DNA from 3 places in the Methylobacterium sp. Leaf87 genome. Region 3 is predicted to be linked to each of the others. Evidence: riboswitches for the same ligand, from Rfam matches in the RefSeq annotation. Region 3 holds a riboswitch; each other region holds the start of a gene.
What was found. Region 3 has a riboswitch for cobalamin ahead of ASF22_RS01200 (CbtB-domain containing protein). Riboswitches for the same ligand answer to the same signal wherever they lie in the genome.
Positions count from the first base shown of each region.

Region 1: it holds a riboswitch for cobalamin, as region 3 does, so the genes downstream of both, ASF22_RS09945 (TonB-dependent siderophore receptor) here and ASF22_RS01200 (CbtB-domain containing protein) in region 3, are expected to answer to the same signal.
Region 2: it holds a riboswitch for cobalamin, as region 3 does, so the genes downstream of both, ASF22_RS12115 (TonB-dependent siderophore receptor) here and ASF22_RS01200 (CbtB-domain containing protein) in region 3, are expected to answer to the same signal.

Region 1 covers NZ_LMMI01000013.1:16,578-26,747, reverse strand. Annotated here, with positions in the region: gene ASF22_RS09995 (polysaccharide deacetylase family protein) at 1-378, shown strand, start outside; partial or broken gene ASF22_RS09990 (porin family protein) at 502-1,351, opposite strand; gene ASF22_RS09985 (hypothetical protein) at 1,608-1,877, opposite strand; gene ASF22_RS09980 (hypothetical protein) at 2,120-2,644, opposite strand; gene ASF22_RS09975 (glucokinase) at 2,653-3,663, opposite strand; gene otsB (trehalose-phosphatase) at 3,739-4,494, opposite strand; gene ASF22_RS09965 (DUF427 domain-containing protein) at 4,632-5,126, shown strand; gene ASF22_RS09960 (serine hydrolase domain-containing protein) at 5,197-6,423, shown strand; gene ASF22_RS09955 (DUF2147 domain-containing protein) at 6,515-7,114, opposite strand; gene ASF22_RS09950 (hypothetical protein) at 7,389-7,598, opposite strand; cobalamin riboswitch at 7,788-8,004, shown strand; gene ASF22_RS09945 (TonB-dependent siderophore receptor) at 8,320-10,170, shown strand, end outside.
Region 2 covers NZ_LMMI01000021.1:1,768-11,937, forward strand. Annotated here, with positions in the region: gene ASF22_RS12090 (heparan-alpha-glucosaminide N-acetyltransferase domain-containing protein) at 1-267, opposite strand, end outside; gene ASF22_RS12095 (hypothetical protein) at 264-527, opposite strand; gene ASF22_RS12100 (ABC transporter permease subunit) at 572-2,050, opposite strand; gene ASF22_RS12105 (DUF3526 domain-containing protein) at 2,080-3,468, opposite strand; gene ASF22_RS12110 (ABC transporter ATP-binding protein) at 3,465-4,187, opposite strand; gene ASF22_RS12115 (TonB-dependent siderophore receptor) at 4,187-6,331, opposite strand; cobalamin riboswitch at 6,681-6,890, opposite strand; gene ASF22_RS12120 (response regulator) at 7,088-8,809, opposite strand; gene ASF22_RS12125 (response regulator) at 8,809-9,270, opposite strand; gene ASF22_RS12130 (ATP-binding protein) at 9,274-10,170, opposite strand, start outside.
Region 3 covers NZ_LMMI01000001.1:255,056-265,225, forward strand. Annotated here, with positions in the region: gene ASF22_RS01165 (MFS transporter) at 1-445, shown strand, start outside; gene cobD (threonine-phosphate decarboxylase CobD) at 438-1,433, opposite strand; gene cbiB (adenosylcobinamide-phosphate synthase CbiB) at 1,434-2,435, shown strand; gene ASF22_RS01180 (DUF3616 domain-containing protein) at 2,471-3,532, shown strand; gene ASF22_RS01185 (cobyric acid synthase) at 3,823-5,277, opposite strand; gene cobO (cob(I)yrinic acid a,c-diamide adenosyltransferase) at 5,291-5,893, opposite strand; gene cobU (bifunctional adenosylcobinamide kinase/adenosylcobinamide-phosphate guanylyltransferase) at 5,890-6,423, opposite strand; cobalamin riboswitch at 6,533-6,730, shown strand; gene ASF22_RS01200 (CbtB-domain containing protein) at 6,783-6,959, shown strand; gene ASF22_RS01205 (CbtA family protein) at 6,988-7,749, shown strand; gene ASF22_RS01210 (DUF1636 domain-containing protein) at 7,742-8,134, shown strand; gene cobW (cobalamin biosynthesis protein CobW) at 8,131-9,165, shown strand; gene ASF22_RS01220 (DUF4349 domain-containing protein) at 9,171-10,049, shown strand; gene cobN (cobaltochelatase subunit CobN) at 10,066-10,170, shown strand, end outside.

The DNA.
Region 1 (10,170 bases), on a different contig from region 3:
TACCTTCTCGACTGGGCGCATGACGATCAGCCGGTGTGGTTCGCGACGCGCGGAGGGCGGCGCATCCTCTCGGTGCCTTATCCGCAGGAACTGAACGATATCCCGGCCATCGTCGCCCGTAAGGACACCGGCCGTCAGTTCGCGGAAGCCCTCGTCGATGGCTTCGACGAGATGCTGGTCCAGTCTCGGGATGCCCCCCTGGTCATGGGGATCGCATTGCATCCCTACATCGTCGGCCAACCACACCGCCTGAAGCCCTTGCGTGCGGCCCTGGAGCACATCGCGGCGCACCGGGACGCGGTCTGGCTCACCACCGCCGGTGCCATCGCCGACCATGTTTACGCGATGGCCGACGGGGCGCCCGCCGTGAACGAATAACGCGTTTCGCGACCCCCAAACAGCGACACCCCGAGGATTTCTCCTCGGGGTGTCGCCTCGACGAAAGCGGCCAGATGATCGGGGCTGGGGACGCTCAGGCCGAACCTGAAGGTCCCGCAGGTCCTAGTACGAGCCGAACTTGTAGTTCAGGCCGGCGCGGACGACGGCGAACTCGGTGCCGGAGTTGCGGCCGGCGAAGCCGGGCTGACGGTAGACGACGTTGTTGGTGTCGACGGCGTAGACGCCGGCGTTGCGGTTGTTCTGGTCGAGGTTGACGTACAGGCCTTCGACCTTGAACGTCACGGCCGAGGACTTGAAGAAGTTGAAGAACGAGTCGGTGGGGAGGGCGTACTCGATGCCACCGCCGGCGGCCCAGCCGGTGCGGAAGCTGTCGTTGCCGCGGAAGCCGCCGAAGGAGCGCTCCTCGCTGCCGGCGCCGTAGGCGAAGCCGCCGGTGCCGTACACGAGGGTGCGGTCGAAGGCGTAGCCGAGGCGGCCGCGGACGGTGCCGAAGTAGTCGAGGCTGGCGGTGCCGCGGGGATCGACGAAGGTGACGCCGGCGACGGGAGCGAAGCCGGGGGTCAGGACGAAGTTGTTCCGGCTACGGCCGAAGTCGACGTACTGGGCGTCGGCTTCGATACCGACGACCACGCCCGAGCCCGGGGTGAACTGGTAGTTGTAGCCGATCTGACCACCGCCGGTGAAACCTTCGTTCGAACGGTCGGAGTAGGCGACCTGCGAGGGGCCACCGGCGCCGGCGAGACCAGCGGCGCCGCCGCGGACCAGGTTCGGGAACACGTTGTTGTAGATCGAAGCCGTAACCGGCGTTGAAACCGGCGTAGAAGCCCGTCCAGGTGAACACCGGCACCGGCACGAACACCGGCGGAGCCGCACGGCGCGGAAGGTCAGCGGCCGAGGCAGCGCCCACGAGGAGGGCGGCGGCGGTGCTGGCGAGGAAGAGCGTCTTGAACATTGTGTGACTGCCAGAAAAGCTGAGGCGCACTCTCGGTGCGGCGTGACCTGGGCTTAGCAAGGCTTGGCACGACGCTTCTAGTGTATTTCGGCAACACCGAGATTAGATCGCATCATCAATGGAAAAGACCAGTCCTTTACTTTGTGTTTACATTAATTATTTGAGTGGAGGCGATAACGCAGGGTTTGCCATTCGGTTCCCCGATAGGGTCGCTTTTTTAGGATTTGCCCGAATGGCCCGGGTGATCGCGTGAGCCTCAGCGCGGCGCGAACACCGTGATGTTGCTGTTGAGTTGATAGGCGGGGGCGGGCGGCGTGTTGACGAACCGCAGGCGGATAGGACTTTCGCCGAGGATCGCTCCGAAGGCCGGTGTGACGGAGATCGGAAGGCACCGTGACAGGGCGTCAGTGGCAGCGTCCTCGTAGCGTTTGCGGGCTTCCCCGTCGCCGTTCAGCCGCCGGGCGGTGACGAGGGGCGGCCCTCGCAGGGCGCCCGTCTTGTCGAGGCCGAAGCGGAACGCGATCAACGATCCCTCCGTCCCCGGCGGCACCGACCAGCACGCGGCCAGAGCGGTGCGAAGATCCATCCAGTTGTTGATGGGTGACGGACCCTGGGCCAGGGCGGCTGCGCACAAGACGGTGCACACGCCTCCGAGAAGCGCCGCGCTGAAGGGGCGTCCGCTCGCCCGTGATCGTGTCCGTCCGGTGCGCATGCCCCGCATCTTAGGCGAGCGTTTACGCCTGTGTAAAATCGCCTTGGACTCTTCGCTCAGTGTTCCCGCTCGGGTGGCGCCAGGTCGCCGGGAATCCGACGCGGGTCGCCGTAGAGGTCGTCGAGCGCCCCGAGGACCGCCTTGGTCCAGCGTCCGGTCCCGTCGTCGCCGGGATGCCCGCTGGCATAGGCCTCGATCCAGAAGTCGATCTCCTCGTCGCCGAGGTGGATCGTCCGGATTCGCTGGCGGAGGCGAAGCAGATCGGTGCGTGCGCGCAATTCGACCTCGTCCTCGCGCAGGTCGTCGCGGGCCTCCCGCACGGAGATCAGCTGGGTCGCGGAGGACAGGGTGGTACGGTCGAACGCCAGGACGGCACCCTGCCGAACATCGCGGGCGGTGAGCCCCGCCGCACCGTCGTCCCGGCGGTCCTGCATCGCCTGGGCGACGAGGCCTGCCACGGTGCGATCCCGGAAGAAGCGCAGGCTCGGCCGGTCGCCGTCTCCTGTCGGGGCCACGGACAGCCGGTCGAGGATCCAGGCCTCGACCAGATCGGGTACGACGATGGGGTGATGCAGCTGCATCCCCGCGCTCAGTCCGCCGTCCAGGTCTGACCGTGATACACGAACACGTCCGGCCGGCTCGCCAGGGCGGCGAGGCCCGAAAAGGCCGGGTCGTGGAGGGCGATCACGCTGGTTGGAATCGCCTCCATCTGCGCCACGAAGGGCGGCTTGTGCTCGAAGGCGGCGCGGAAGCCACCCTGGTGCAGCACATCGATGATCCGAGGGGCGATGCCGCCGCCGATATAGACCCCGCCGGTGGCGAGGAACGTCAGGGCGAGGTCGCCGCAGACCCGGCCGAGCAGCTTGGCGAAGAGCGCGAGGGCGGCCGCCGCATCCGGGTCCGTGCCGCCGAGTCCTGCCTCGGTGACCGCGGCGGGATCGAGCCTGGGGCCGTCCTCTCCAGTGCGCAGACGATGCAGACCGGCGTGCAGGCGCGACAGGCCTGGCCCGGAGAGCAACGCCTCGACGGTGATCCGTCCCTCGATCCGCTCCAGGTGCGGCCACAGGGCGTGCTCCTCGGTGTCGCTCGGGCCGAAATCCACGTGCCCGCTCTCCGTCGAGACGATGGCGAGGCGATCCCCCACGGGCAGCAGGGCCGCCGCGCCGAAACCCGTGCCGGGGCCGAGGACGAGGCGGGCGCCCTGATCACCCTTGATCCCACCCTCGCGATGGGGACCCACCGGGGTCAATTCGCCGGGACTGATCTCGGCCGCGCCCGCCGCCACCGGCACGTAGTCGTTGACGATCACCGCCCGCGACAGGCCGAAATCCCGGCCGATCCGCGCGCCCTCGATCACCCAATGGGCGTTGGTAAGCTGTACCGCCGGGCCATCGACGCGCGCGGCGACGGCCAGGATGGCCGAGCGCGGCGGCGGACCGCCACCTTCGGCGAGCGCCGCCCGGATCGCGGCGCTCGGGTCTGGATGGCCGGCCGTCTCGACATGGGCGAGAAGGCGCGGCTGTGCACCGGACTTCGGCACCACGGCGAAGCGGGCGTTGGTGCCGCCGATATCGCCGACGAGGACCGGAAATTCGAACATGCGCGCTCCTTTTCGAAAAAGGCCGGGTTCTCAGGTGTGGCTGACGCGGGTGTGGCCGTTCTGGGCGCGGCCGGGTCAGGCCGGCGGCAGGGCGTCGGGATCGATGGGGGCCCCGTCGGCCCAGGCGTAGAGCAGCCGGCGCACGTCCTCCGGGGTGGCGAGGCGCCGTGTGGCGATGGTTTCGGCCGCGCCGATGCGGACGCTGACGCCCCCGCTCGCGTTGACCACCGCGAAGGCCTTCTCGTCGGTGAGGTCGTCGCCGAGGAAGATCGCCCGGCGGCCGGCATAGGGCGGGGCTTGCGCGAACACCCGGATGGCCTGGCCCTTGGTGGCCGAGGCGGGCACGATCTCGCCCACCGCCTTGCCGAGCTGGAGCCGGTAGGCGGCACCCAGGGCATCGGCGGTGATCTTGACCGCCGCTTCCGCGAGCGCCGCGTCGGCCGGACTGGCGAGGCGCCAATGCACCGCCACCGACGCGCCCTTGTCTTCGATCAGAACGGCATCGAGCCCGGCGACGGCCGCGGTCAGGCCGGCCATGCGGGCACGCAGTTCCGGATGGTTCTCGGCGCCTCCCCCGCTCACGACGCCGTCGACCCGCCGCTCGACCCCATGCAGGCCGGCGATATCGAACCGGGCCGGCGCCAGGAAATCGTCGATCACCCCGATGGGCCGACCGGTGACGACGGCGAGCGCGCCGCCGAGGCGGGTGCGCAGCCGCTCCAGGGCGCCCGGCAGGGCCGGATCGACCCGGACCAGATCGGGCCGGGGGGCGATTTCCACGAGGGTCCCGTCGAAGTCGAGGTAGAGGGCGAAGTCGGTCGGCTCGGTCACGCTCTCGGTCACGCTTCGCGTCCCTCCATCCAAGACCGGCCTGCGCTAGCATGACGCGCGCCAGTGGAAAACGGGGCGCGGCCCACGCCGTGCCCTAACTCACGCATCCGTATCCCGACGCCAGGAGCCCGCTGCGCATGTGGCCGACACCGATTCACCCCGGTCCCGACGAGGAGAGCGTCTGGGATTACCCGCGGCCGCCCCGCCTGGAGCGCGTCGCCCGGCGCCTGCGGGTGGTGTTCTCGGGCGAGACCATCGCCAGCACGGTGGCGGGCTGGCGCGTCCTCGAGACCAGCCATCCGCCGACCTACTACATCCCGCCCGCCGACGTGGCCCCGGGCGTGCTCGGCCCGCCGCGCCGGGCCGGCCTCTGCGAGTGGAAGGGCCGCGCCGTGCTCCACGACGTCTCGGCCGGCGGGCGCCGCGCCGAGGGGGCGGCCTGGGCCTATCCCGATCCCACGCCGGATTTTCGCGCCATCGCCGGATACCTCGCCTTCTATGCCGGACCGATGGACGGCTGCTTCGTCGGCGACGTCCGCGCCACGCCGCAGCCCGGCGGGTTCTACGGCGGTTGGATCACGCCGGGCCTCGTCGGCCCGTTCAAGGGTGGTCCCGGCTCCATGGGTTGGTAGGACCATGGCGCCGGGGTTGCGTCCCCGTCAGGCCCGGCTACATGCCGTCACGGTGTGATGGAGCGATGGCATGCACGGTGAGATCGACGTCGAGGCGCGGGCGGTGGGGCTGTGCCCGGATCGCCTGGGGCGAATCGACGGCTGGATGGAGCGGCTGGTGGCCGACGGGAAGCTCGCCGGCCTCTCGGTGATGGTGGCGCGGGCGGGCAAGACCGCGTATTTCCGCACCCACGGTCTCGCCGACATCGCCCGGGAGAAGCCGTTCGCCCCCGACACCATCGCGCGCATCTATTCGATGACGAAGCCGCTCACCTCGGTGGCGGTGATGATGCTCTACGAAGAGGGGCGCTTCCAGCTCGACGATCCCATCACCCGTTTCCTGCCGGAATTCTCCGACATGCGGGTGCTCACCGGCGGCAACCGGGTGAAGTTCGACAGCGAGCCGGCGCAGCGCGCCATCACCATCCGCGACCTCCTCACCCATACCTCCGGCCTGACCTACGGCTTCATGGAGGCCACCCTCGTCGATGGCCTCTACCGCCAGAACGGCGTCGATTTCGGCGAGGCGCAGACCGACAGCCTCGCCACCGTGGTGGAGCGCCTTGCCCGCCAGCCCCTGCTGGCCCAGCCCGGGGCCGAGTGGAACTACAGCGTCGCCACGGACGTCCTCGGTTACCTCGTCGCGGTCGTGTCCGGCAAGGACTTCGCGGAGTTCATGCGGGAGCGCGTCCTGGCGCCGCTCGGCATGCTCGACACGGATTTCTTCGTTCCACCCGACAAGGTCGAGCGGTTCGCGGCGAATTACAGTCTGTTTCGCGAGCGCAGCCTGAAGGTCTACGACGATTGCGTCGGGAGCCGGTTCGCGCGTCCGCCGGTGGTGGCCTCCGGCGGCGGCGGCCTCGTCTCCACGGCGGGGGACTACATGCGCTTCTGCCGCTTCCTCCTGGCGCGCGGAGAACTCGACGGCGTGCGGCTGCTGGGGCGCAAGACCGTCGATCTCATGCTCACGAACCACCTCGACGGCGATCTGGCCGCCATGGGCCAGCCGCGCTTCTCCGAGACGGCCTATACGGGCATCGGTTTCGGGCTCGGCTTCTCGGTGATGCTCGATCCGGCCCGTGCGCAGATCGTCGGAACGCCCGGCGAGGCCGCCTGGGGCGGGCTCGCCAGCACCGCCTTCTGGGTCGACCCGGCCGAGGATCTCGCGGTGGTGCTCCTCGCCCAGCTCATCCCGTCCTCGGCCCTGCCGATCCGCCGGGAGTTGCGGGTGCTGACCTACGCCGCCCTGGTGGACTGATCCAGAGCTACAAAAAGCCGGCTCCGCTGGGCGAAGCCGGCTCGAAATTTTCCCGATGAGTCGAGCGGCTCGATGCGGGCGACCCGCGATCCTACTCCGCCGCGGGGGCGGCGGGTGCGGTTCCGGGAGCGGCCGGCTTCGCGCCGGGCTTCGGGGCCGCGGGCTTGGGCGCCCATTCGGCGTCGGAACGCGGGCCGCCGGGCTGGTTCGTCGCCGCGGTGAGCTGGCCCGGAACCACGTCGTTGACCTTGCTCCAGGTCTGCGATCCGCACAGGAACCCGAGCATGCAGCCCCGCACGGACAATTCGGTGGGCTGATCGGCCCACATGGTCACGTCGTAGAACTTGCCCTCGTCGGCGTTGTAGATCTTCCCGGCGTAACGGGCGTCGGCATCCGGCTTCAGACCCATGATGAGCTGGTGCCCCAGCGACGGGCGCGCCTGCTTCTTGGTGTCGGGATTCTTGAAGTCGACGCGGGGCTGGCCCTTGTCGTTCAACGGCACCTTCAGCCAGACGACGTAGCCGCACAGGTTGGTGTTCTGCGGACCGCATTTCTCGACGCGGATTCGCGCGCGGCCATCCTCGGTGAGGTAGGTCCCGGTCGCGTCGTTGGGCGTGGCGGCCAGGGCGGACCCGGGCAGCGCGGCCAGGGTCAGGCCGGCCAGAGCGGCGAGGGTCGATCGGTCGATCATGGGTTGGACATCCTCAAACTTCGAAAACCTGCCGGGCGGCGCCATCAGCCGTGTCGTGTCGGCCCGCCGGAGCCGCGCCGGACGACCGTCACCGGGCCACACGCGGTCGTCGCCCCGTGCGGTGATGCCCCGCCTTCGGACGCGAAGGTGACCGGATCATGACCACGACGCCCCGCCGTCGCTGGAATCCGGTTCGCAGGTCGTCGGTCCGGACCCGAACGCAAAAAGCCGGGGCTTTCGCGCCGGCTCGTAGAGCTTCGTGATGGGGGTGCGCTTATTCGGCAGCGGTCATCTCGGCCGTGAAGTGACCGCACCAATCCTTGGACGCCACCACCGGCCAAAGGCCCGGGGACTTCGGCTCCGGCTGGCTCACGGGCGGATTGAAGCGGCACAGGCCCGCATCGCCGGCTGCCGCGCCGCCGTTGAGCTTGTGATCGTCGAAGAAGCGGCAGCTCTCGCAGGCGATGCTGTGGTTGCTGGTCATTGTGTCTCTCTCGGTCGGATGGGCAGTCGCTCCGCCCGCGCCGTTCTTAATTAGAATAACTCCAATCAGGCGTCAACGTGGTTTTCGGCGCTTGGTCGTCGTCGGTCCGTTGGTGTGCCTGGAATTCCGCTTTGCCGCTGGATCGACCGTCACGATCCGCGCTTCGGCTTGACGGGGTGCTCGGCGAAGCCCTAGCGTGACCGTGACGGTTCCTCTCCGGAGGATCAAAAGGGAACGCGGTGAGGGCTTCGGCTCGATGCCGCGGCTGCCCCCGCAACTGTAAGCGGCGAGCCCATCATCAACACGTCACTGGGTCTTCCGGATCTGCCAAGATCCCGGCCTGGGAAGACGATGAGAGGGCGGTGACCCGCGAGCCAGGAGACCTGCCGTCAGTCGTGGTCACACGCGAAACGCATCGGGCGGGGTGTCCTGATGGGTGTCGGGGCGTTCGCATGCCGCGAACGGATCGGCCTCGTTCGCGGTGACGTGCCACACCGCGCCCCGTGCGCGCCCGCCGTTTCCGCATGCGCCCGCCCGAACCACTGCCTTCATTGCCTATCGATCGTGATCGCGTACCGCACCCGTGCGGCCGTCGAGCTCATGCGTCGTCGCACGAAAAGGCTTGGCCAGGACTGAACGATTGTAACGTTATAACATTCGTTTTAGGCGTAGTGGAAGCGTCGTCGCGTACGTCGCGCGCCCTCGGACAATTCGCATCGCCATGCTGTTTCCACGTTCCTGCCTCGCGCATCATCCCGGCCCCGGTCCCGGGATCGTCGGAGGATGTCTTCTCCTTGTCCTCGCTCCCATCGCGGCCTCGGCGCAGGAGCCGGCCGTCACCCTCGACACCCTGTCGGTGGCCGGTTCCGGCGTCGCGCCCGCCGGGCTCAACCTGCGCACGGTGGATCGCGGCGCCAGCCGCCTCGGTCTGACGCCCCTGGAGACGCCGGCCAGCGTCGACGTGATCGCGGGCGAGACCGCGCGCCGGCGTGGCCAGAACACCGTCGCGGAGGCCGTGACAGAGAACGCCACCGGCATCACCACCGTGGCGGCCCCCGGCAACGGCAATGGGGCCTTCACGGCGCGCGGATTCGCCGGCCCGAACTCGATCCAGCAGCTCTACGACGGCACGCGCCTCTACGTGGGCGCCGGCACCGTCACCTTCCCGTTCGACACCTGGAACGTCGAGCGCATCGAGGTCCTGCGCGGCCCGGCCTCGGTACTCTACGGCGACGGGGCCATCGGCGGCGTCGTCAACGTGGTGACGAAGAAGCCGGTGTTCACGCCCATCAACGAGGCCCGCGCGGCCCTGGGCTCGGACGGTCTCGCCCGACTCGCCCTCGATTCCGGCGGCCCCATCGGCGAGGCCCTGGCCTACCGCTTCAACATCAGCGGCAACCGGTCCGGCGGCTGGATGCAGCCCGACGGAGATTTTCGCAACCTCGCGGTCTCCGGCGCGCTGACCTTGCAGGCGGCCCCCGACCTCGCCTTCACACTCAGCCACGACTTCGGCTACCAGGAGCCCGCCCGCTACTGGGGTACGCCGCTGGTCAACGGGCGGATCCTCGATTCCATCCGGTTCAACAACTACAACGTCCGCGACGCCAAGATTTTTTGGACGGACAACTGGACCCAGCTCAGGACCGAGTGGAGCCCGAGCGCCGACATCACCGTGCGCAACACCGCCTACCGGCTCCAGAGCCGGCGCCAGTGGCTCGACGTCGAGCAATACGCCTTCAACCGAGGCACCGGCCGCATCGACCGCTCGGACTACCTTGAGATCTACCACCAGCAGGAACAGGTCGGGAATCGCCTCGACGCGACGGTCCGGGGCACCCTGTTCGGGTTCCGCAACGAATTTCTGGCCGGGTTCGACGTCAATCACATCGCCTTCCGGCACACTAACAACTTCCAGTCCGAGGGCGGCGGCCTCACCACGAGCGTCGATCCGTTCGCCTACGATCCCGGCCTGTTCCCGGCCAACGGCCGCGCCTCGCCCGCCTATGCCACGTCGACCAACCAGGCCTCGGTCTTCGCCGAGAACCGCCTGATCCTGTCGGATCAGCTCTCGCTGCTGACGGGCGTGCGCTTCGACGCCCCGACCCTGAACCGCCGGAACCTCGTCTCCGGCGCCACCTTCCAGCGCGACTTCCAGGCCCTGAGCTACCGCTTCGGTGCCGTCTACGCCCCGACGCCCGACCTCTCCCTCTACGCCCAATACGCCACCGCCACCGATCCGGTGGGGAGCCTCATCACCCTGTCGCAGAGTCTGGCGAACTTCCGCCTCTCCACCGGCCAGCAGGTCGAGGTCGGCGCCAAGGGCATCGCCTTCGGGGGGCTGGCCGAGTGGACGCTCGCCGGCTACCGCATCGTCAAGGACAACCTCGTCTCCACCGTGCCGGGCCAGCCCACCGTCTCGACCCAGGTCGGCCGGCAATCCTCGCAGGGCGTCGAGGCGGCCGTGTCCCTTCACCTTTTCGATGCCTGGCGGGTGGATGCCAACGTCGCCCTCCTCCACGCCCAGTACGACGATTTCAATCAGGCGGTGGCTGGTGCGGTGGTGTCCTATGCC
Region 2 (10,170 bases), on a different contig from region 3:
GTGCTTGCCGGTGTTTTGTTTGGCCGCGTAGAGGCTGGCGGACAGGCCGGTGAGCAGGACGAAGACCGGCGCGCAGATGTGCGAGGCCGCCCGGGTCCAGAACAAGCCGGGCTCCGTCGCCGCGAGATCCATGGGGTCGCGGACCTGGGCGTGCAGGAAGAAGAACTCCCGCACGTGATCGACGAGCATGAGCAGCATCACGAGCCCGCGCAGGGCGTCGATGGCGGCGATGCGCCCTGTCGGCCGCGCCGGACCGGAGATCGTCATCGTTCCGCTCCCTCCCCCAGTGTGCGCAGCAGCTTCTGCACGCAACTCGCCGCCCAGACGGTGCTGCCGCGCGGTTTGCGGACCCCGCGCCGGGTCATGGCCCGGGCGATGCCGCTCGGCGTCGTGAATCCCTCTGCCCGGATCTCCAGCAGGACCGGCGCGAGGCCGCGCGCGAATCCCCGTGCCCGGGCGATGGCGGCGCGCCGCCCGGCATCGCCGCAACGGCGTGGTCGCGGGCCGGCACCGGAGGTCTCGGGCATGGGGTCCATGGGGTGTGCGGGCAGGGAACGCCGGGCAGTCCGCTTCACGCCGGCCAGGCTTTCAGCCGGGCCCGGGCGGACAGCGCGAGACCGCCCGCGAGGACGATGAGCCAGGCCAGGGTCATGAGGGCGACCCGGCGCCCGGCTGTCAGATCGATGCTGGGCTGGAAGCGGGGCACGGCGTCGTAGGCGTCGAAATCGAGGCGGGCCTGGCAGCCGGCGCAGACCGGCACCGGGTTCAAGGCCTGCGCGACGATGCGCGGCTCGAAGAAAGCCCGCAGGGTCCGCCGGTAGGCAGCGGCCGAGGCGAGGAAGGCGGCGTGCCGCCCGGCATCGGTGCCGGCGGCCCGCTGGAGGGCGAAGTCGAAGGTGGTGACGGGCGAGGCCAGGGCGAGCCACCGGCTCAGCGCGGCGCTCTCCCGGTCGTGCGCGCGAAAACTCTCGCGACGCGCATCGAGTTGTACGTCGTAATGGGCGTCGCGGGCGAGACGCTTGATCTCGGGCGCCTCGACGAGGTCGGTGCGCCCCGCCGCACCGGGGATCCGGGCCAACCACTGGGCCGTGAGCCGCGGTCCCGCGCCGCCGTTGGCGAAGGCGTCCTGCACCTGCCGGCTCGCATCGATGGCGGCGATGCGCGAGGGCTTGTCCGTGAGACAATCGACCGCGATGGAGGCCGCTGCCGGGACCGCCACCGTGAACAGGGTCCAGGCAAGGACGAGGATCGACAGGGCGGCCACGGCGCCCCGCCACAGGGTCGCCACGAGGGCGCAGGCCGCGACCCACACGAGGATGTAGGCGGCGAGCGCGCCCGCCATCAGCCCCAGGGTGACGCCCGAGCCGGCGAGGGACCGGATCGCGCCGGTCAGCCATAGGGCGAGACCGGTTTGCCCGAGCACCGCCACCACGAGGATCCCGGCCACGGCCCCGAACTTCGCCCCCGCCACGGCACGCGGCCCGATGGGCTGGGCCGCGATGAGCCGGAGCGTGCCGGAATCCCGTTCCACCGAGAGGCGGGTGCCGGCGAGCGCGATGATGGCGAGCGGCACGAGCACGGCGAGTACGAAGGCGAGATCGAAGGCCCCGAGCTTCAGCCGCGCCGCCGACCCGAGTTCGTACGCGACATCGTCGAAGACGGTGCTCGACCCGAAACTCACGCGCATGAACGAGGGCTGCACGTCGGACTGCCCGGTGGCCAGGGCAGCGAGCGGGGTCGGCGGCTTCACGGCGTGGACGGTGAGGAACTGCGTCATGTAGCCGAAGGCGTTGGTCGGATCCTGCCAGTAGTTGATCTTCACCGGCGTCGCCCGTGCGTAGCGGGCGTAGGCCTCGCGGGCGGCGACGATGGCCCGCCCCTCTTCCGCGGCCAGCGTCGCGAGGGCGGCGCGCTCGGCCTCCACCCGTACGGCCCCCGTATGGGCGCCGAGCAGCAGGGCGGCGAACAGGGCCGCCAGCACCGCCCAGGTCAGCCGCTCGCGCAGAACCATGCCGGTCTCGGCGGCGAGGAGGCGAAGGGCGCGCCTCACGGCGTGATCCGTTCTCCATGGCGTCAGCTTCATGGCGTCAGCCGCCGGACCGCCAGGACGGCGGCTCCGCCCAGGACGGCGAGCCATGTCGCCAGGATGGCGAGGGGCACGGCCCAGGCCGCGTCTGCCAGGGGCATCGGGCCATGATCGAAGGGCGGCACCGTCTCCCAGAGGTCGTGGTCGGCGGTGTAGCGGCGCTCTCCGCCCTGCGGATTGTCGATGATCGCCTGGTTCATCCGCCGCGAGATGCCCCGGCGGTAATGCTCGGCGGCCCAGACGAAGCGGACATGCTGGGGAAAGTCCGTTCCCGCGAGGGCGGCGGAGAGCGCCTGGAGGGCGATGCGCGGGGACAGAAGCCCGGCCCAGGCATAGGCCCGCTCCTGGCGCAGCAGGCTGTCGAAGAAGGCGCCGAACGCGGCATCCAACACCGCGAAATTGTGCTGCTCGTTCTCGCTCATCATCAGGCCGCGCAGGTCGACGGGCAGGGCGTCCGGGTCGGTGACGCCGTAGCGGGCGAGGACGGCCTTGGCCCGGTCGTCGTTCGCTTCCGCGGTGCGGTGCCCCGGGAAGGTCTCCTCGATCCGGGCGCGGGTCTCGCCGTAGGAGAGCGCCGGTGTGGTGGCGTCCACCGCGACGGTGGCGAGGCGGGGAGCGGCCACGCAGACGAGCACCCAGGCCAGCAGCGATGCCGCCAGCGCCGAGCGGGCCGTGCGGGCCGTCAGCGACAGGGTCATGGCCAGAACGAGGAACAGGGCCGCATAGGTGAGCTGTGCGGCCACCCACGGGACGAGGCGCGGCCACACCTCCCAGCCGGGCGCGTCGAGGCTCACCGCAGCGAGGCCGCCGAGGACGAGCAACGGCAGGCCGACGAGGAGGGCCAGGGCGGCGAGGAGCGCGCCGAAGCGGGCCATGAACAGCCGGCCTGGCGCAGCGCCGTTGCCGAGTGCCAGCCGCAGGGTACCGCGCTCGCGGTCGGCGGCGAAGGCGGAGAAGCCGAGGAGGATCGCGGCCAGGGGCACGATGAGCTGGACGATGTCGGCGACGCTGCCGAGGCCCGCGCGCGCGAGCGGGTTGGCGTCCTGGACCGCCCGGAAGACCGCATCGTTGAACAGGTGGGCCTCGATGCGGACCATGCGGCCGGTATAGGGCTCGATGCCGGGATCCAGGATCGCGAGCGGCGCGGACGGCTTGAACACCCACAGCCCGTAATGATCGGCCGAATGCGGGTTCTTGGCGTCCTGGCCGAGCCAGCGTCCGCGCTCGGCCTGCGCGATCGCTCTCACATCGCCGGCATCGCGCACGGCCTGTCGCCAAGCTCCGGCGAGGGCCACGCCGAGGAGCACCACCAGGACGGCGCCGATCCAGCGCAGGCGGGCGTCGCTCAGGAGCTGACCGAGTTCGGCCCGGACCAGCCTCACGACGCGAGCCGCTCGATGTAGAGGCGCTCCAGCGCCGCATGGTCGAGGTGTACCGGGCTGATCTCCTCGACGATGCGTCCGGTCTGGAGCACGCCGACCCGGTCGGCGACCTCCTTGACCCGGTAGAGGTCGTGGGTCGCCATCAGCACGGTTGTGCCGCGGGCGGCGGCCGCCCGGACCACGGCCGAGAAATCCGCCGACGCGCTCGGATCGAGGCCCGAGGTCGGCTCGTCGAGGAGCAGCAGCCGGGCCCGGCGCGCCAGGGCGATGGCGATGCCGACCTTCTGGCGCATGCCCTTCGAATAGGTCGCGGCCTTGCGCGCGTGCGCCTCGGTCGCGAGACCGGCTTGCGCCAGCAGGCGGTCGGCCGCGTCGCGAGACAGGGCGAGGCCCGCCAGAGTCGTGAAGTAGCGCAGGTTCTCCCGGCCCGAGAGCATGGGATAGAGCGCCACCTGCTCGGGGATGTAGGCGATGGCCGCCCGCGCCGCGATGGGGGCGGCGCCCGCATCGATTCCACAGACCCGGACCGTCCCGCTCTCCGCTTTCAGGAAACCCAGGATGAGGTTGATGGTCGTGGTCTTGCCGGCCCCGTTGGGGCCGAGCAGGGCGAAGACTTCGCCCGCATGTAACGTCAGGGTCAGGCCGTCGAGGGCCCTGCGACCGCCGAAGGTCATGACGACGTCGCCGATCGCCAGGACCGGTTCGTGCGACTCCAGCATCAGAACCGCACCGAGACGGTGCCGGTGAAGCGTCGCGGTGCGCCGGGATAGACCCGGAACACGTTGAGCGAGCTCTCGTAGATCTCACTGTCGAAGATATTCTCGACGTTGAAGCCGAAGCGGATGTTCTCGTAGCGGTAATACGCCAGCGCGTCGGCGACCACGTAGGCCGGCAGGACGAAACCGGTGCCGCCCGCGTCGCCGGCGCGTTCGCCGACCCCACGCACGCCGCCCCCGATTCCGAGGCCCGCGTAGGGGCCGGACTGGACTTCGTAGACGGCGAGCAGGCTGCCGCTGTGCTTGGGGATGTTGATGAGGGGGGCACCCACGGGCAGGACGTTGTCCTTCGTCACTACGGCGTCGGCGTAGACGTAGCCGCCGATGAGGCGCAGCTCCGGCGAGATCTGGCCCGTGGCCGTGAGTTCGAAGCCCTGGCTGCGCACCCCGCCCGCCGCGAGGGAGAAGCCGCTGTTGTTGGGGTCGGGCGTCAGTACGTTCTCACGCTCGATATGGAACGCCGCACCGGTGAGGCCGAGCGCCCCGCCATAGAGGTCGAGCTTGGCGCCGACCTCGTAGCCGATGCCCGTCTCGGGGGCGAACGGCACCCCGCGCGAGGCCGCCGCCGCATCTGGGCCGATGTTCGGCCGGAAGCTCGTGCCGACATTGGTGTAGAGGGAGAGTTCGGGGAGCGGCTGATAGACGAGTCCGGCGCGGGGCGTCGCGGCGGCCCGCGACTGCTCGACGTCGCTGCGCGGAATGCGCTCGCGGAACGACTGCTCGAAGAAATCGAACCGGACGCCGAGCAGCGCCTTCCATTCGGGGCTGAGCGCGATCTGGTCCTGGGCGTAGAGGGCCGTATTGGTCACCCGCTCGAGGTTGTTGCGCGGGATGGCGTACGGCGGCAGGGGCTGGCCGTAGCGCGGGTTGTAGATGTCGATGGAAAACGGGTTCTGGCGAACATTCGAGCGCAGGTAGACCGTGCGGCTGTCGGTGCTCTCGCGCTCGAAGCCGAGGAGCAGGGTATGTGCCAGGGGGCCGGTGGCGAAGCGGCCCACCACCTCGGCCTGGCCGATGGCGGTGTCCCAGCGGTAGTCCCGGAAGTTGCGGTCGCGGGCAACGGTGCGGTTGTCGGCCGCGATGCTCCGGACCTCGGCGGATTCGCCCTCGAGTGTGCCGGTGTTGAAATGTGCGCCGAGCCGCATCTGCCAATCGGCGTCGAAGCGGTGCTCCAGGCGCACCTGCATCGTGTTCGAGGTCTGCTCGGTGCTCTGGCCCGGCTCGCCGAGGAAGCGCGAGATCGGCAGGAAGCCGAGTTGCCGGTTGATGGCGATCACGCCCCGGTCGAACACGATGCGGTTGCGCACGAACTCGGTCTCGACGGTGACCTTGGTGTCGGGCGTGATCTGCCAGCTGAGGGACGGCGCCACGAACAGCCGGTCGCCGTCGACGAAATCGCGAAAGCTGTTCTGGCGCCCACCCGCGAAGTTGAAGCGGTACTGGACCGTCTTGTCCTCGTTGAGGGCGCCGCCGGCATCCACGGTGCCGCGGAACTGCTCGAAGCTGCCCCACAGGCCACCCATCTCGACGAAGCGTTCGGCGGTCGGCTGCTTGGTGATGATGTTGACGACGCCGCCCGGATCGCTGCGCCCGAACAGGGCGCCGCCCGCGCCCTTCAGGACCTCGATGCGCTCGACGTTCTGGGTGTCGGGCGGCGGCGGGAAGCCCCGGTTGATGGCGAAGCCGTTCTTAAAGATCTCGGACGTGGTCACGCCGCGCACGGCGTAGCTGAACACGGTGAGGCCGCCGAAGTTGTTCTGCTGGGCGACGCCGGGGGTGTAGTTGAACACCCGGTCGACTCGCGTCGCGGCCAGATCGGTGATGACCTCGCGCGAGGCAACCGTGACGACCTGGGGCACGTCGCGCTGGGGCGTGTCGGTCTTGGTGCTGCTCACGGCGCGCGCCGCGCTGAAACCCGGGGTCGGGCCGATGAGTCCGATGGCGCCTTCCGGCACGTTGAGGCCGATGCCGGTGCCCTCCACCGTGAGGGTGTCCAGGGTGACCGCCGTCTCCTCGGCACGGACCGACGGCGTCAGGGACAGGGCCGCGAGGGCGACGCCGAGGCGCAGGCCGTTTTTCAGGAGCATCGTATCGGGTCTCGAACGGGATGAGCGCCGCTCCAGCCCGTCGCCCGATGACGGGACGCCCCCCGGCACCGGCTCAGGAGCCTGAATGGCGTTTGAAACATTATTACGTTGCGAAGCTTGACCATGCAAGCTGAAACCTTGCACGCCGAAACCAAGCAAGCCGAGTTCGGGCACGGGCTCCGTGTCGCCGGGCCGGTTCTGAGCGGGAACGCTTTCGGGAAAGGGGTGATCGATCGCGGCCATCAACACCATCCAAATGGTTCTGGACGTGTCAGGCCGAGCAGCACGGGCGCGCGCCGACCATGACGGGCCGACGTCGATCATGCGACCCACCGGAGCACCCCGCCCGAGAGACGTTCGTCGCCAAGGCAGGTCTCCTGGCTCACGGATCGACGCCTCTGCCTGGCCTTCCCGGTGCATGGCACCAGTGACCGTTCTCGGCAGCGGCTCACCGCTCACAGTTGCGGGGGCAGCTTCGGCATCGCCCCGATGGGCTCGACCGAATTCCCTCTTAGCTCGCGATCCGAGGACCGCGAGAACCTTGACGGCTGTACGGTTCCATCCGGGTCCGGAGAAGTCAAGGCCGAGCGCCCTCGGCCGCCGATCGGAACGTCACGGCGCGAGACCTGCCGGGCCGAGACACGCAGGATCGTGGCGAGCCCCGGCGCCGCGCACACCGAGGACGAAGGCGGCGAGGTCCAGGACGCCAGCCGGCTGTCTTCCTCGAAACCCGCGGATCCGGGGCGGACGATCGATTCAGCTGCCGGAGGAGCCGCCCGAGACTAGGCGCAGACCGGGCGCGGGTCGATTCACGATGGCCTCCCCGACCTTGCGTTCCAACTCGCCGTCCCGGAACGGTTTCTGAACGATACTGTCGGCGCCGACCGCGCCGACCTTCATCAGGGCCGTGGTGTCCGCATAGCCGGTGACGAACAGAATCGGCAGGCTGGGCCAGCGTTTGCGGATCTCGGTGGCGACCTCGGCCCCATTCATGCCCGGCATCGCGAAGTCCAGCACCACGAGATCGACGCAAGGGTCCGCCTCGAGGGACGCCAGTCCCGCGAGGCCCGAGCCCGCCTCGCGCACCGCGTGACCGGCCTCCGCGAGGCGGGTGGTGGTGACCTCGCGCACAGCCGTGTCGTCATCGACGACGAGCAGGACCGATTGTCCGCCCGGCAAGCGGCCAAGCCCGCATGCGGTCATGTGGGGGGCCTCGTGGACGGCGCTCGTTCCGTCCTCGACGCGGGGCAGGTAGACTCGGATCGAGGTCCCCTCCCCGACGATCGTGTCGATGCGGATGCCGCCGCCTGACTGCTTCACGAAGCCGTAGGCCTGGGCGAGCCCGAGCCCCGAACCCTTGCCCACCTCCTTGGTGGTGAAGAACGGCTCGAAGGCGCGCGCCACCACCTCCGGCGGCATGCCCGTTCCCGTGTCGCTGACGGCCACCATCACGTACTCGCCCGGCATCGGCTGCTCGGGGCGCGTCTGGGGGCCGGTGACCGTGACGTTGGCCGTCTCGATGGTCAGACATCCCCCGACCACCATGGCGTCGCGCGCGTTGATGGCGAGGTTGAGGATGACGAGTTCGATCTGGGTCGCATCCACCAAGGCCGGCCACAGGTCGGGCTGCAGGGTCGTCTCGATGCGCACCGCGCCGCCGATGGAGCTCTGGAGCAGGTCGCGCATGGAGGCGACGGTCTGGTTCAGACTGACCGGGGTGGGCTCCAGCCTCTGGCGGCGGGAGAAGGCGAGGAGCTGCGCCGTGAGATTCGCGCCCCGATCCGCCGCTCCCTTCATCATCGCGAGCCGACGCTTCGAGCGCTCGGTCGAGACTTCGCGCCCGAGGAACTCGATGTTGCCCGAGATGACGGTGAGCAGGTTGTTGAAGTCGTGCGCGACACCGCTCGTGAGCTGCCCGACGGCCTCCAGGCGCTGGGCGAGGCGCAGGGCCTCTTCCACCCGCTCGCGCTCGACGATCTGCATCTGCAATTCGGCGTTCGAGGTGGCGAGTTCCCGCGTCCGCTCGGCGATGCGGAGTTCCAGCGTATCGTTGAGCGCCTGAAGCGCGGCCTCCGCCCGACGCTTGTCGGCCTTCGCCTGGGCCTCCGCCAACGCCCGCAGGACGGTGCGTGGAAGACGCTCGAGGCGCTGCTTCGTGATGTAGTCGACGGCGCCGTTCTTCAACGCCTCGACGGCGGTCTCCTCGCCGAGGGTGCCGGACACGAAGACGAACGGCGTGTCCGGGCACTGCTCCCGGGCGACGGCGAGGGCGCTGATGCCGTCGAAGGTCGGCAGGACGAAATCCGCAAGGATCAAGTCATGACGGCCCGGTAGGGCGGCGGCGGCGAAATCGGGGCGGTCCATCACCCGATCGATCACGTAGGGGCGCCCCATGCCGTCGAGGGCGGCCTCCACCAGTTCGGCGTCGAGATCGCTGTCCTCCAGGTGGAGGATGCGGATCGCGTCGTCGGCGTCCATCAGGTGTTCGATGGCCAGCCTCCCTTGTGCGGCGGCGGCTCGTTCAGGACGGCCCAGAACACGCCGAGTTCCTGGATGGCCGAGAAGAATTCGTTGAACCCAACGGGCTTCACCACGAATGCGTTCACCCCGAGGTCGTAGGAGCGCACCACGTCGGTCTCTTCGCGCGAGGAGGTGAGCATCACCACCGGGATGGACCGGGTCTGCGGATCGCCCTTCACCTTGGCCAGGACCTCCAAGCCATCGACCTTGGGCAGCTTCAGGTCGAGCAGGATCACGGCCGGGTCCTGCAACGCTCGGTTCACGTGTGCGCCGCGCCTGTAGACGAAATCGAGGGCCTCCGCCCCGTCCCGGCAAATGACGATTTCGTTGGCGAGCTGACCCGCTTCCAGTGCCGCGAGCGTGAGCTCGATGTCGTTGGGATTGTCTTCGACGAGAAGGATCGGTTTCAGGTTGGCCATCTCTCAGGGTGCCTCGCCCCGCAAGGGCAGCGTGAAGTGGAAGGTCGCGCCCTCGCCGAGCCGGCCCTCGGCCCAGGTCCGGCCGCCATGGCGCTCGACGATGCGGCGCACGTTGGCGAGCCCGATGCCGGTGCCCTCGAACTCCTCGACTCGGTGCAGGCGCTGGAACACGCCGAAGAGCTTGTCGACATAGGTCATGTCGAAGCCGACCCCGTTGTCGCGGACGAAGAAGACGGCCTCGCCGTCTTTTGGGGGAAGCCGTCCGATCTCGATGACCGCCTCGGGTCGGTTCCGGCTGTACTTCAGCGCGTTCGAAAGCAGGTTCTCGATGACGAGGCGCAGCATGAACGGGTCGGCGTAGGCACGGCCCAGGGGCCCGATCTCCCAGCGCACGACGTGTGCGGGCGCCGCATCGCGCAGAACCTTGCGCCGGACCTCCTCAACCAGGGCGTTCATGTCGCCCGATACCCGGTTCAGGGCGTTGCGGCCCATCTGCGAGAAGGCCAACAGGTTGTCCACGAGGGTTCCGGCCGAGAACGCCGCCTCGATGATGGTGTCGACGTAGTGCCGGCCCTTGTCCGACAGGTTGGCGCCCTCGCGCGTCTTCAGGAGGTTCGAGTAGCCGACGATGTGGCGGAACGGGGCCCGCAGGTCGTGGCTGACCGAGTAGGAGAATGCCTCCAGCTCTTTGTTGGAGCGCTGGAGCTCCTCGCTCAGCGCGGCCAGTTCCTCCGCCCGGCGCAGCACGATCCCGAGGACCGAGGCGCGCAGATCCTTGGCCGCCTCGATCTCCGGGACACTCCAGGGGAGCGCGCGCCCCTTCAGCGTTTCCTTCCAGATCTCGAACGACTTTCGCGGATGCAGGCGGTCGGGGCCGCCCTCCGGATCGGGCGTCGCCGG
Region 3 (10,170 bases):
GGCCGGCGCCGGGCTGTTCGGCGTCATCGGGGTCGTCGGCGCGTTCATCGCGCCGGTCTCGGGCCGCTACACCGACCGGCGCGGCGCCCGGCCCGTGGTGGTGGCCGGCAGCCTGTTTGTGGTGGCGGCCTTCGTGGTCCTGTGGGCCGGCGGCAACGTCTCCCTCGTGGCCGTGGGGCTCGGCGTTCTCCTCATCGACATCGGCCTCAACGGCGCACTCATCGCCAACCAGACCCGGGTCTACGCCCTCGTCCCGGGCGCGCGCGGACGGGTGAACACGGTTCTTTTCACGGTGATGTTCGTGTTCGGGGCGCTCGGGGCCTTCGCCGGCAGCCAAGCCTTCCTCATGGCCGGCTGGCCCGGCGTCTGCGCCGTGGGCCTCGCCCTCTCGGGCGCCGGTCTCCTCGTCGCGATCCTCGAGCCCGGGACGCCGAAGGTTACCTGAGGACCCGGGAGAGCCGGCACCATTCGGTCCTGTCCGCCGGCAGGCCGAAGCGCAGGCGCGCGGGGGCCGCGGCGAAGCGCCGGACGTAGATCCCGGCGGCGCCGAGTCGCGCGAACAGTTCCGGCCCGTTCGGGAAGTCGGCCGTGCGGAACAGGCGGGTTCCGCCGACCACCCGCCCACCGGCGCGGGCGATCATCCGGTCGAGGCGTCCCGCATCGGCACCGCGCGCGACCGACGCGGCGCGGCGCCATTCGGCATCGGCGAGCGCCGCCCGGCCGATGGCCAGCGCCGGTCCCGACACCGCCCAGGGGCCGAGCGCCTCCGCGAGGCGGCCCGCAAGGGTAGGCTCCGCCAGGGCGAAGCCGAGTCGAATGCCAGCGAGCCCATAGGTCTTGCCGAAGGAGCGCAGGACCACGAGACCCGGCCGGAGATGCGGCCCGAGGGAGTCGACGGTTTCGAGATCCGCGAAGGCTTCGTCCACCACCAGGAGGCCGCCACGCGCCGCCAGCCGATCCGCGTGCGTGCGGAGCGTGGCGCCGTCCCAGGTCCGCCCGTCGGGGTTGTTCGGATTGACCACCACCACGACGTCGGCCTCCGCGTCGAGCGTCGACACGGCCACGATGGAATGGCCGGCCCTCCCCCACGCGGCCGCGTGCTCGGCATAGGTCGGCCCCACCACGGCGACACGGGCGCGGGGCCACAGGCGCGGCAGGGTCTCGATGAGGATCTGCGTGCCGGGGGCGGCCGCGATCCCGCGCGGATCGGCGACACCGTAGGCCCGGGCCGCCGCCGCGTTCAGGGCCGCGAGGTCGGCCGACGACGGCAGGCGGTGGAACGCGCTGGCCTCGAGGGGCGGACACGGGTAGGGCACCGGATTGATCCCCGTCGAGAGGTCGATCCACGGTGTCGGCGCATCCGGGAACAGGGTGCGCGCCGCGTCGAGATCGCCGCCATGCGCGATGGGGACTGGCTCGCTGACCGAACCCACATGCCCTGGACCGCCTTCACCCATCCGCCCGATACGCTCGCCATCCTGCTGCTCGCCCTGACCGTCGAGGCGGCCGCCGGCTATCCCGACCGGCTCTACAGGGCGCTCGGCCACCCTGTCACCTGGATCGGCGCCCTCATCGGCCGGCTCGACGGGGGGCTGAACACGGGTGGCCAGAACCGGCGCCGGATCATGGGCGTGTTTGGGCTGGTCCTGCTTCTTGCCGCGGTGGCCGGGACCGCCTTCGGGCTCACGGCCACCGCGGCGCTGTTCGGCAACTGGGGCGGCCTCGTGGCCCTCGGCCTGCTCTGCGCCAGCCTGCCGGCCCAACGTAGCCTGCACGACCACGTCGCCCGCGTGGCGGCGGATCTTCGTGACGACGGCTTGGCGGGCGGGCGCGTCGCCGTGTCGATGATCGTCGGTCGCAATCCCGAAACCCTCGACGAGGCCGGCATCTGCCGGGCCGCCATCGAGAGTCTCGCCGAGAACTTCTCCGACGGGATCGTGGCGCCGGCATTCTGGATCGGCGTCGGCGGCCTGCCGGGCGGCGCGCTCTACAAGGCGATCAACACCGCCGACAGCATGATCGGCCATCGCACCCCGCGCCACGAAGCCTACGGCTGGGCCGCCGCCCGCCTCGACGACTTCGTCAACCTGCCGGCCTCGCGCCTCGCCGGCGGACTCATCGTCGTGGCGGCGCTGTTTCAGAGCGGCGCCTCGCCGGGCGCGGCATGGCGCGCCCTCCGGCGCGACGCCCGACGCCACCGCTCGCCCAACGCCGGGTGGCCCGAGGCCGCCATGGCCGGAGCCCTCGGCCTGCGGCTCGCCGGTCCGCGCGTCTACGGCGCGACCTCAGTCGAGGATGCCTGGATGGGCGATGGCCGCGCCGAGGCGGGCCCGGCCGACGTGGAGCGGGCGCTCGCCCTCTATCGCACGGCGTGCCTCCTGCTGTTCGGCCTCACCGCGGTGACGTTCGCCCTCGTCGCGGTTGCGCTGCTATGAGCACGGCCACGCCGCCCGTCCGTCGGAGATACCGCATGATTCGTCCTTCCCTCGTCGCTGCCGCATGGGGACTGGCGTTCCTGTCGCCGGCCCGGGCCGAGATGCTGCAGCCCGTGGGGCAGCCCTACGCCGTCGCCGAGGGACTGGCGGGCGAGATCACGAAGAAGAAGACCAAGCCGGCCGAGGACATCAGCGGCATCGCCTGCGCGCCGGCCGAAGCCGGTCGGCGCGGCTGCGTCGTGGTGGACGACGAGGCGGCGGGCGCCCAGTTCGTCACCCTCCAGGGCACGACGCTGACCCCGGGCGCCGTCGTCGACATCGTCGGCCGCAAGCCGCCCACCGCCACCGTCGGCGCGCCCCCGACCACGGGCGACTGCACCCTGGGCCAAGGCGCGTACCGCGAGATGGACGGCGAGGCCGTGGCGTATGCGGCACCCGACTTCTACGTCACCGGCTCGCATGGCTGCAGCCGGCGGGGGCGGGAGTTCAAGCTCTCCACCGCGATCCTCGCGCGCCTGCGCGCCGACGCCACCGGGATCAGGGTGGAGACCACCTACCGCCTCGGCGACGCCCTGCGAAATGCCGATACGGTGGGCGCGTATTTTCTGAAGGATCTGGAACCCCGCGAGGGCGGCAAACCGCTCTCCGGTCTCAACGTCGAGGGCCTCGCGGTCATCGGCGACACTCTCTACGCGGGTCTCCGCGCGCCCGTCATCGACGGACGGGCCTTCCTCGTCTCCGTACCCGTCGCGCCCCTGTTCGCCCCCGGCGACGCGCCGCTCGACGTCAAACCGACGACGATCCCCCTCGCCCTCGGGGCCGATGCCGGCATCCGTGATCTCACCACCCTGCCGGACGGGCGCCTTCTCGTCCTCTCGGGTCCGACCCGCAACGGCTTGTCGGTGCCTTATGGGCTGTTCCTCGCGGATCCGTCGTCCGGCAAGGTCACGGCGCTCGGCACCCTTGCGCCATTGGACGGCGACGATTCCAGGGCGAAGCCCGAAGGCGTCGTGCGCCTCGGCCCCGGTCGGGTGCTGGTGGTGTTCGACAGTGTACTGAACGGCGGGCCGCGCGAGTATGCGGTGGCGATCCCGTAGGCGGCCGGCTCGGCGCATCAGGACGGGTCGAACCATATTGCTCCGGCCTGACCGACCGCTGGCGTGCTTCGACGCGCAGTACCGCGGCGGAGCACCGACAGTACCGAGAACCATCAGGCCCGCAGCCCGAGACAACCCGCGAGGACCTAGACCGGGGCCAAGGCGCGCCAGTGCGGATGCGCGGCGTGGCATCCTGCACGATGAAGCCGCGGGAATTGCCGACGGAGTCGATGACGGCGATGCCGGCGACCGCGCTCGTCTTCCGCAAGGATCGCCCCACGCCTGACCCGCTACGCCGCCAGGACGAGCAGCCGGTCGCAATCCACATGGGCTTCTAGGTGGTCGGCGAGCGCGTCGAGCACGGTCTCGATCCCCGCCTCGTAGGCGTCGCCGCCGGACCGGGCGCCGAGGCGCGCGAGCCACGCGGCGCGCTGCGCGTCGTCGGCGAACAGGCCATGCACGTAGGTGCCGGCGACCCGGCCGTCGGCCGAAATCGCCCCGTCCGGGCGCCCATCGGCGAAACGAACGAGCGGGCGCGCCGCGTCGGGTCCGGTGGTATCACCCAGGTGCATCTCGTAGCCCGAGAACGGTACGCCGTCGGGCAACGAGGTGCCGGTGACGGCCTCGAGGCGCTTGACCGGGGTCATCACCGTCTCGACGTCGAGGAGCCCGAGACCCGGCACCGTCCGGGGGGCGCCCTCGATCCCGTGCGGGTCGGCGAGGCGGCGCCCAAGCATCTGGTAGCCGCCGCAGAGGCCGAGCACCCGGCCGCCGCGCCGGACATGGGCGGCGAGATCGATATCCCAGCCCTCGGCCCGAAAGACATCGAGGTCCGCGATGGTGGTCTTCGAGCCCGGCAGGAGCACGAGGTCGGCCACGGGGATCGGCTCCCCGGGACGAACCAGAACCACGGAGACGTTCGGCTCGCCCCGCAGGGGATCGAGATCGTCGAAATTGGCGATGCGCGGCAGGACGGGGACGGCCACCACCGTGCGACCCGCCGCGCCTGCTTCGGAGCCGACCAGTCCCAGAACGTCCTCCGCGGGCAGGCGGACGGCGGACGGAAAATGCGGGATCAGCCCGAGGCTGGGCCAACCCGTGTGGCGGGCGATGAGGTCCATGCCGTCGGCGAACAGGCTCGGATCGCCGCGGAAGCGGTTGACGAGGAAGCCCCGGATCATCGCCGCGTCGGCCGGGTCGATCACCGCCTTCGTGCCGACGAGGCTGGCGATGACGCCGCCGCGGTCGATGTCGCCGAGCAGGATCACCGGCGTGTTCGACGCGCGGGCAAAGCCCATGTTGGCGATGTCGCCGGCGCGCAGATTCACCTCCGACGCCGAGCCGGCGCCCTCGACCACGACGAGGTCGGCCTCGGCTTTCAGATGGGTGAAACTTTCGAGCACGGCCCCGAGGAGGCGCGGCTTCCAGCCCTGGTAGTCCCGGGCCGCGGCCTGGCCGACCATCCGGCCCTGCACCACGATCTGGCTGCCGGTCTCGCTCTGGGGCTTGAGGAGGACCGGGTTCATATGGACCGAGGGCGCCACTCCGGCGGCCCTCGCCTGAAGCGCCTGGGCCCGTCCGATCTCGCCGCCATCGGCCGTGACGGCGGCGTTGTTCGACATGTTCTGCGGCTTGAACGGCCGCACCCGCAGCCCGCGCCGGGCGAAGGCGCGGCACAGACCGGCGACGATGAGGGATTTGCCGACATCCGAACCGGTGCCCTGGATCATGATGGCGCGGGTCATGACGGCCGGCACCTCAAAACTCGATCCCCTCCTGCGCCTTCACGCCCGCCGCGAAGTGGTGCTTCACGGAGCCCATCTCGGTGACGAGGTCGGCGGCCTCGACGAGGGCCGGCTTGGCGTTGCGGCCGGTGACGATGACGTGGAGGTCCGGTCGGCGTGCCCGGAACGTCGCCACCACGTCGTCGATGGGCAGGTAGTCGTAGCGCAACGCGATGTTGAGTTCGTCCAGCACCACGAGGCGGATGCTCGGATCGGCCATGAGATCCAGGGCCTTCGCCCAGGCGTGCTCGGCCGCCGCGATGTCGCGGGCCTTGTCCTGGGTCTCCCAGGTGAAGCCCTCGCCGAGGGTGTGCCAGTCGATCTGGTTCCCGAAGGCCTTCAGGGCGTGCTTCTCGCCCGTGTCCCAGGCGCCCTTGATGAACTGCACCACGCCGACCCGCCAGCCATGGCCCAGCGCCCGCAGCATCAGGCCCAGGGCCGCCGTGGTCTTGCCCTTGCCGGGACCCGTGTTGACGATGAGGAGGCCCTTCTCGATGGTCTTCTCCGCCACCTCGGCATCCTGCACGGCCTTGCGCTTCTCCATCTTCTCCCGATGGCGGTCGGCGGCGTCGCTCATGCGTGGTCTCCAAGTTGGGGTTTCACGATCATCGGCAGCCCCGCCACCATGAACACGACGCGGTCGGCCTGTGCGGCGAGGCGCTGATGAAGCCGCCCTGCCGCGTCGCGGAAGCGGCGGGCGAGGGCATTCTCGGGCACGATGCCGAGGCCGACCTCGCTGCCGACCAGGACCACCGGCCCCGGCGCGTCGGCGCAAGCGGAGAGCAGCGCCCCGGTCGCGGCCTCGACGTCGGCCTCCGCCAGGATCAGGTTGGTGAGCCAGAGGGTGAGGCAATCCACCAGTACCGGTCCGCGCGCGGCCGCGACCGCCTCGGGCAGGTCGATCGACACGTCCTGCGTGATCCAGTCGGCCGACCTTCGGGTGCGGTGGAGGGCGATGCGGTCGCGCATCTCGTCGTCCCAGGCCTGGGCCGTTGCGAGATACAGCCAGGGTGGCGGCTGCGCCTCGATCACCCCCTCGGCATGGACGCTCTTGCCCGAGCGCGCGCCGCCGAGGACGAGGGTCACACGGGGGAATATCTCGGTCATGGGGGGGACGGCTGCCGCATGGGGCTTCTTTAGCCCGAAACGCCCTTGTGTGGTCAAAGGCGATGCAAACGGCACAGCGGCGCGTTGTCAGGGATCGCGCGACCGCGTAGAAGCATCGGGATCGGACGGTGCCCCGGCGACGGGGTGAAAAGGGAACGCGGTGAGGGGCAAGCGCCTTGAAACCGCGGCTGCCCCCGCAACTGTGAGCGGCGACGGGCCTGCCATCGGCCACCGGAGCGATCCGGGAAGGCGGCAGGTTCCGGATGACCCGCGAGCCAGGAGACCTGCCGTCCGGCACCGGGGACCTTCGTCCTCACCTTCGACCACGGCCGCCGGCGGGGCGGCCAGGAGATCAACCGATGTCGACCAACACCCTCGTTCTGACCGGCACCCGCACCAACGAGCGCCTCGGGGCCGTTCTCGTCGCCGCGTTCCTCGGCCTCGGCCTCGTGTTCATGGCGGGCTTCGCCCCGGCGATGGCGCTCCACAACGCGGCGCACGATTTCCGCCACACCCAGAATTTTCCCTGCCACTGAGCGCCTGGCGCCTGAAGGCAGACACCCCATGATCATCCGGCTCGTGTCGGCGGCCCTGGTCGCCGGCTTCCTCGCGGCTATCGTCGCGACGGGCCTGCAGCTCGCCCTGACCTCTCCGCTCATCATCGCGGCCGAGCGTTACGAGACGCAGGCTCAAGCCCCCGTATCGCCCCCCGCGCCGGGATTCGCATCCCTCGTGGTGCGGGTGCATGGCGGACACGATCACGGCGCGAAGGACCCGGGCGTGTCCGGCGGCGAGACCGCGCCCGCCTGGCAGCCCGGACCCGGACTGCCGCGCATGGCGTTCACGGCGCTCGCCACCCTGGTGGGCGGCGTCGGGTATGCCCTGCTGCTCGGCGCAGTGCTGCTGGCCTGCGGGCGCGAACCGACGCCCGAGACCGGCCTGCGCTTCGCCGTGGCGGGCTTCCTCGCCGTCGCCCTGGCGCCGGCCCTCGGCCTTCCGCCGGAACTACCGGGCATGGACGCCGCCCCCCTCGCCGATCGTCAGTTCTGGTGGGTGATGACCGCCGTCGCCACCGCCATGGGGCTCTACCTCATCGCCATCCGCCGCGCGCCGATCTCCATCGCGGGCGGCCTCGTCCTGATCGTGGCACCACACCTCGCCGGAGCACCCGAGACGAGCCACGCGGCTTCCGCCCTGCCGGCGGGCTACGCGGCCCAGTTCGCCGCACGCTCGCTCGGGATCGCCTTCGTGTTCTGGGCGGTCATCGGGCTCGCCTACGGCTGGGCCTGGGCCCTGTTCGGTCGCAAGGCGACGGCGCATGCCTGACGTGGTCACCCTCTACGTCTGCACCGCCTGCCGTGCGGCCGGCGACCCGGCGGAACCCCGCGCCGGTGCGCGCCTCCTCGACGCGCTCCGGGAGGCCGTCGGTGAGCACGGCCAGACCGGCCTGCGGATCGAAGGCGTCGAGTGCCTCTCCGTCTGCAAGCGGCCATGCACCGTGGCGGTGGCCTCGGAAGGGCGCTGGACCTACGTCTACGGCGACCTCGACGCCACCGAATCCGCCCGGATCATCCTCGAAGGGGTCGGCCTCTACGGCGAGACGCCCGACGGCGTCGTGCCGTGGAAGGCTCGGCCCCAGGAATTCCGCAAGGGCGTCGTCGCCCGCATCCCGCCGCTCGCGGCGCACCCTAGTACGGACGCCGCCGAATGACCCTGGTCGAGAAGATTCCCTGCACTATCGTCACCGGCTTCCTCGGGGCCGGCAAGACGACCCTCGTGCGCCACCTCGTCGAGAACGCGAACGGCCGGCGGCTCGCGATCATCGTCAACGAGTTCGGCGATATCGGCTTCGACGGCTCGTTTCTCGCCGCCTGCGGCATCGAAGGCTGCCAAGACGAGGACATCGTCGAGCTCGCCAACGGCTGCATCTGCTGCACCGTGGCCGACGACTTCGTGCCGGCCCTGAACAAGCTCCTCGACCGAGCCGACCCACCCGAGCACATCCTTATCGAGACCTCCGGCCTCGCCCTGCCCAAGCCCCTGGTCCAGGCGTTCCAGTGGCCTGCGATCCGCTCGCGGGTTACCGTGGACGGCGTCATCGCGGTCATCGACGGTCCGGCCGTGGCGGCGGGCTTCTTCGCCGACGATCCGGCGGCCTCCGCCGCCCAGCGTGCCGAGGACACGAACGTCGATCACGACAATCCCCTGGAAGAGGTGTTCGAGGACCAGATCCTCTGCGCCGACCTCGTGGTGATGAACAAGGCCGACCTCCTCGACGCCGCCGGCCGCGAGAAGGTCCGCGCCGAGGTTCAGGCCCACCTGCCCCGCGCCGTGAAGATGGTGGAGGCCGAGCACGGCCGCCTCGACCCGCGCGTGATCCTCGGCCTCGGAGCCGCGGCCGAGGACGATCTCGATGCCAGACCCTCCCACCACGGCGAGGGCGAGGACCACGACCACGACGATTTCGACTCCGTGGCCCTGCCCGTCCCGGCCACGGCCACCGCCGAGGACCTGGCGATCCGCGTCGGTCGCGCCGCCGAGACCGCCGGCGTGCTGCGCATCAAGGGGTTCGCCGAAGTCACGGGCAAGCCCATGCGCCTCGTCGTGCAGGGTGTCGGCACCCGCATCGCGCATCACTACGACCGACCCTGGAAAAGCACGGAAGCCCGCGACGGCCGCCTCGTCGTCATCGGCCTCAAGGGATTCGATCAGGCGGCGGTCGCCGCCGCCCTGGCCGGGTGAGCGCCATGGCGGTACGGAACGGCCGCGCGGCGGCGGCCCTGGGCCTTGCCGTACTCCTCGGACTGGGGGGCTGCTCCGACACGCGCCCGCCGGCGCCCGACACCGCCAATCCCCTCGCGCTGGCCCAGCCCGCCCGCAACACCGCAGCCAAGCTCGCCTATACGCACGACCTCACCATCGGCCTGCCGCCCGATCGGGTGGCGGCGCATTTCGCGGCGGCGCGTGACCGCTGCCTGACCGATGCGGGCCTCGGCTGCATCCTCGTCACGTCGTCCATCGATGACGGTCCGCGTCCGCAGGGGCGACCGCAGGCGCAGATCCAGGTCCGGTTGCCGCACGAGTCCGTCGCCCCCTACGTGGCGTTCCTCACGGCTCCCCTGCCGGGCGAGGCGGCGGGCGACGTGGTCCTGCGGCGTCAGGCGACACGGGCCGACGACCTGACCACACCCATCGCGGACGGAGGACGCCGGCTCGCCCAGCTCGCCGCCTATCGCGCGCGCCTCGACGAACTGTCCGCGAAGGCGGACACGCGCGTGGAGGACCTCATCCGCATCGCCCAGGAACTCTCCAAGGTCCAATCCGAAATCGAGGAGGGGGAGGCGAAGCAGCGCGGCCTGCAACGGCGCGTCGATACCGAAATCGTCTCGGTTTCGCTTCGCTCGGACAGCGCGCGAGCGGGTGCCTTCGCCCCCGTCGAGGAAGCCTGGAGCCAGGCCGGCCAGACCTTCGGCGCCAGTGCGGGCGCCGCCCTGCGCTTCGCCGTCGCCAGCCTGCCCTGGCTTCCCGTGGCGGCGATCGGACTGTTCCTCGTCCGCGCCCTCTGGCGGCTGCGCCGGCGCAGACGCGCCCGGATCGGCCGGCCCCTCACGGAGGCGCGGCTGTGAGGTCGCGCATCCCGCCATGCATCTGATCCGCGTCGATACGGTTTCCCTCGACGAGGGCGAAGCCGCCATCGATCTCGGTCAGGCGCCGGGCGACATCGTGTTCCTGTCGTTCACGGATTCC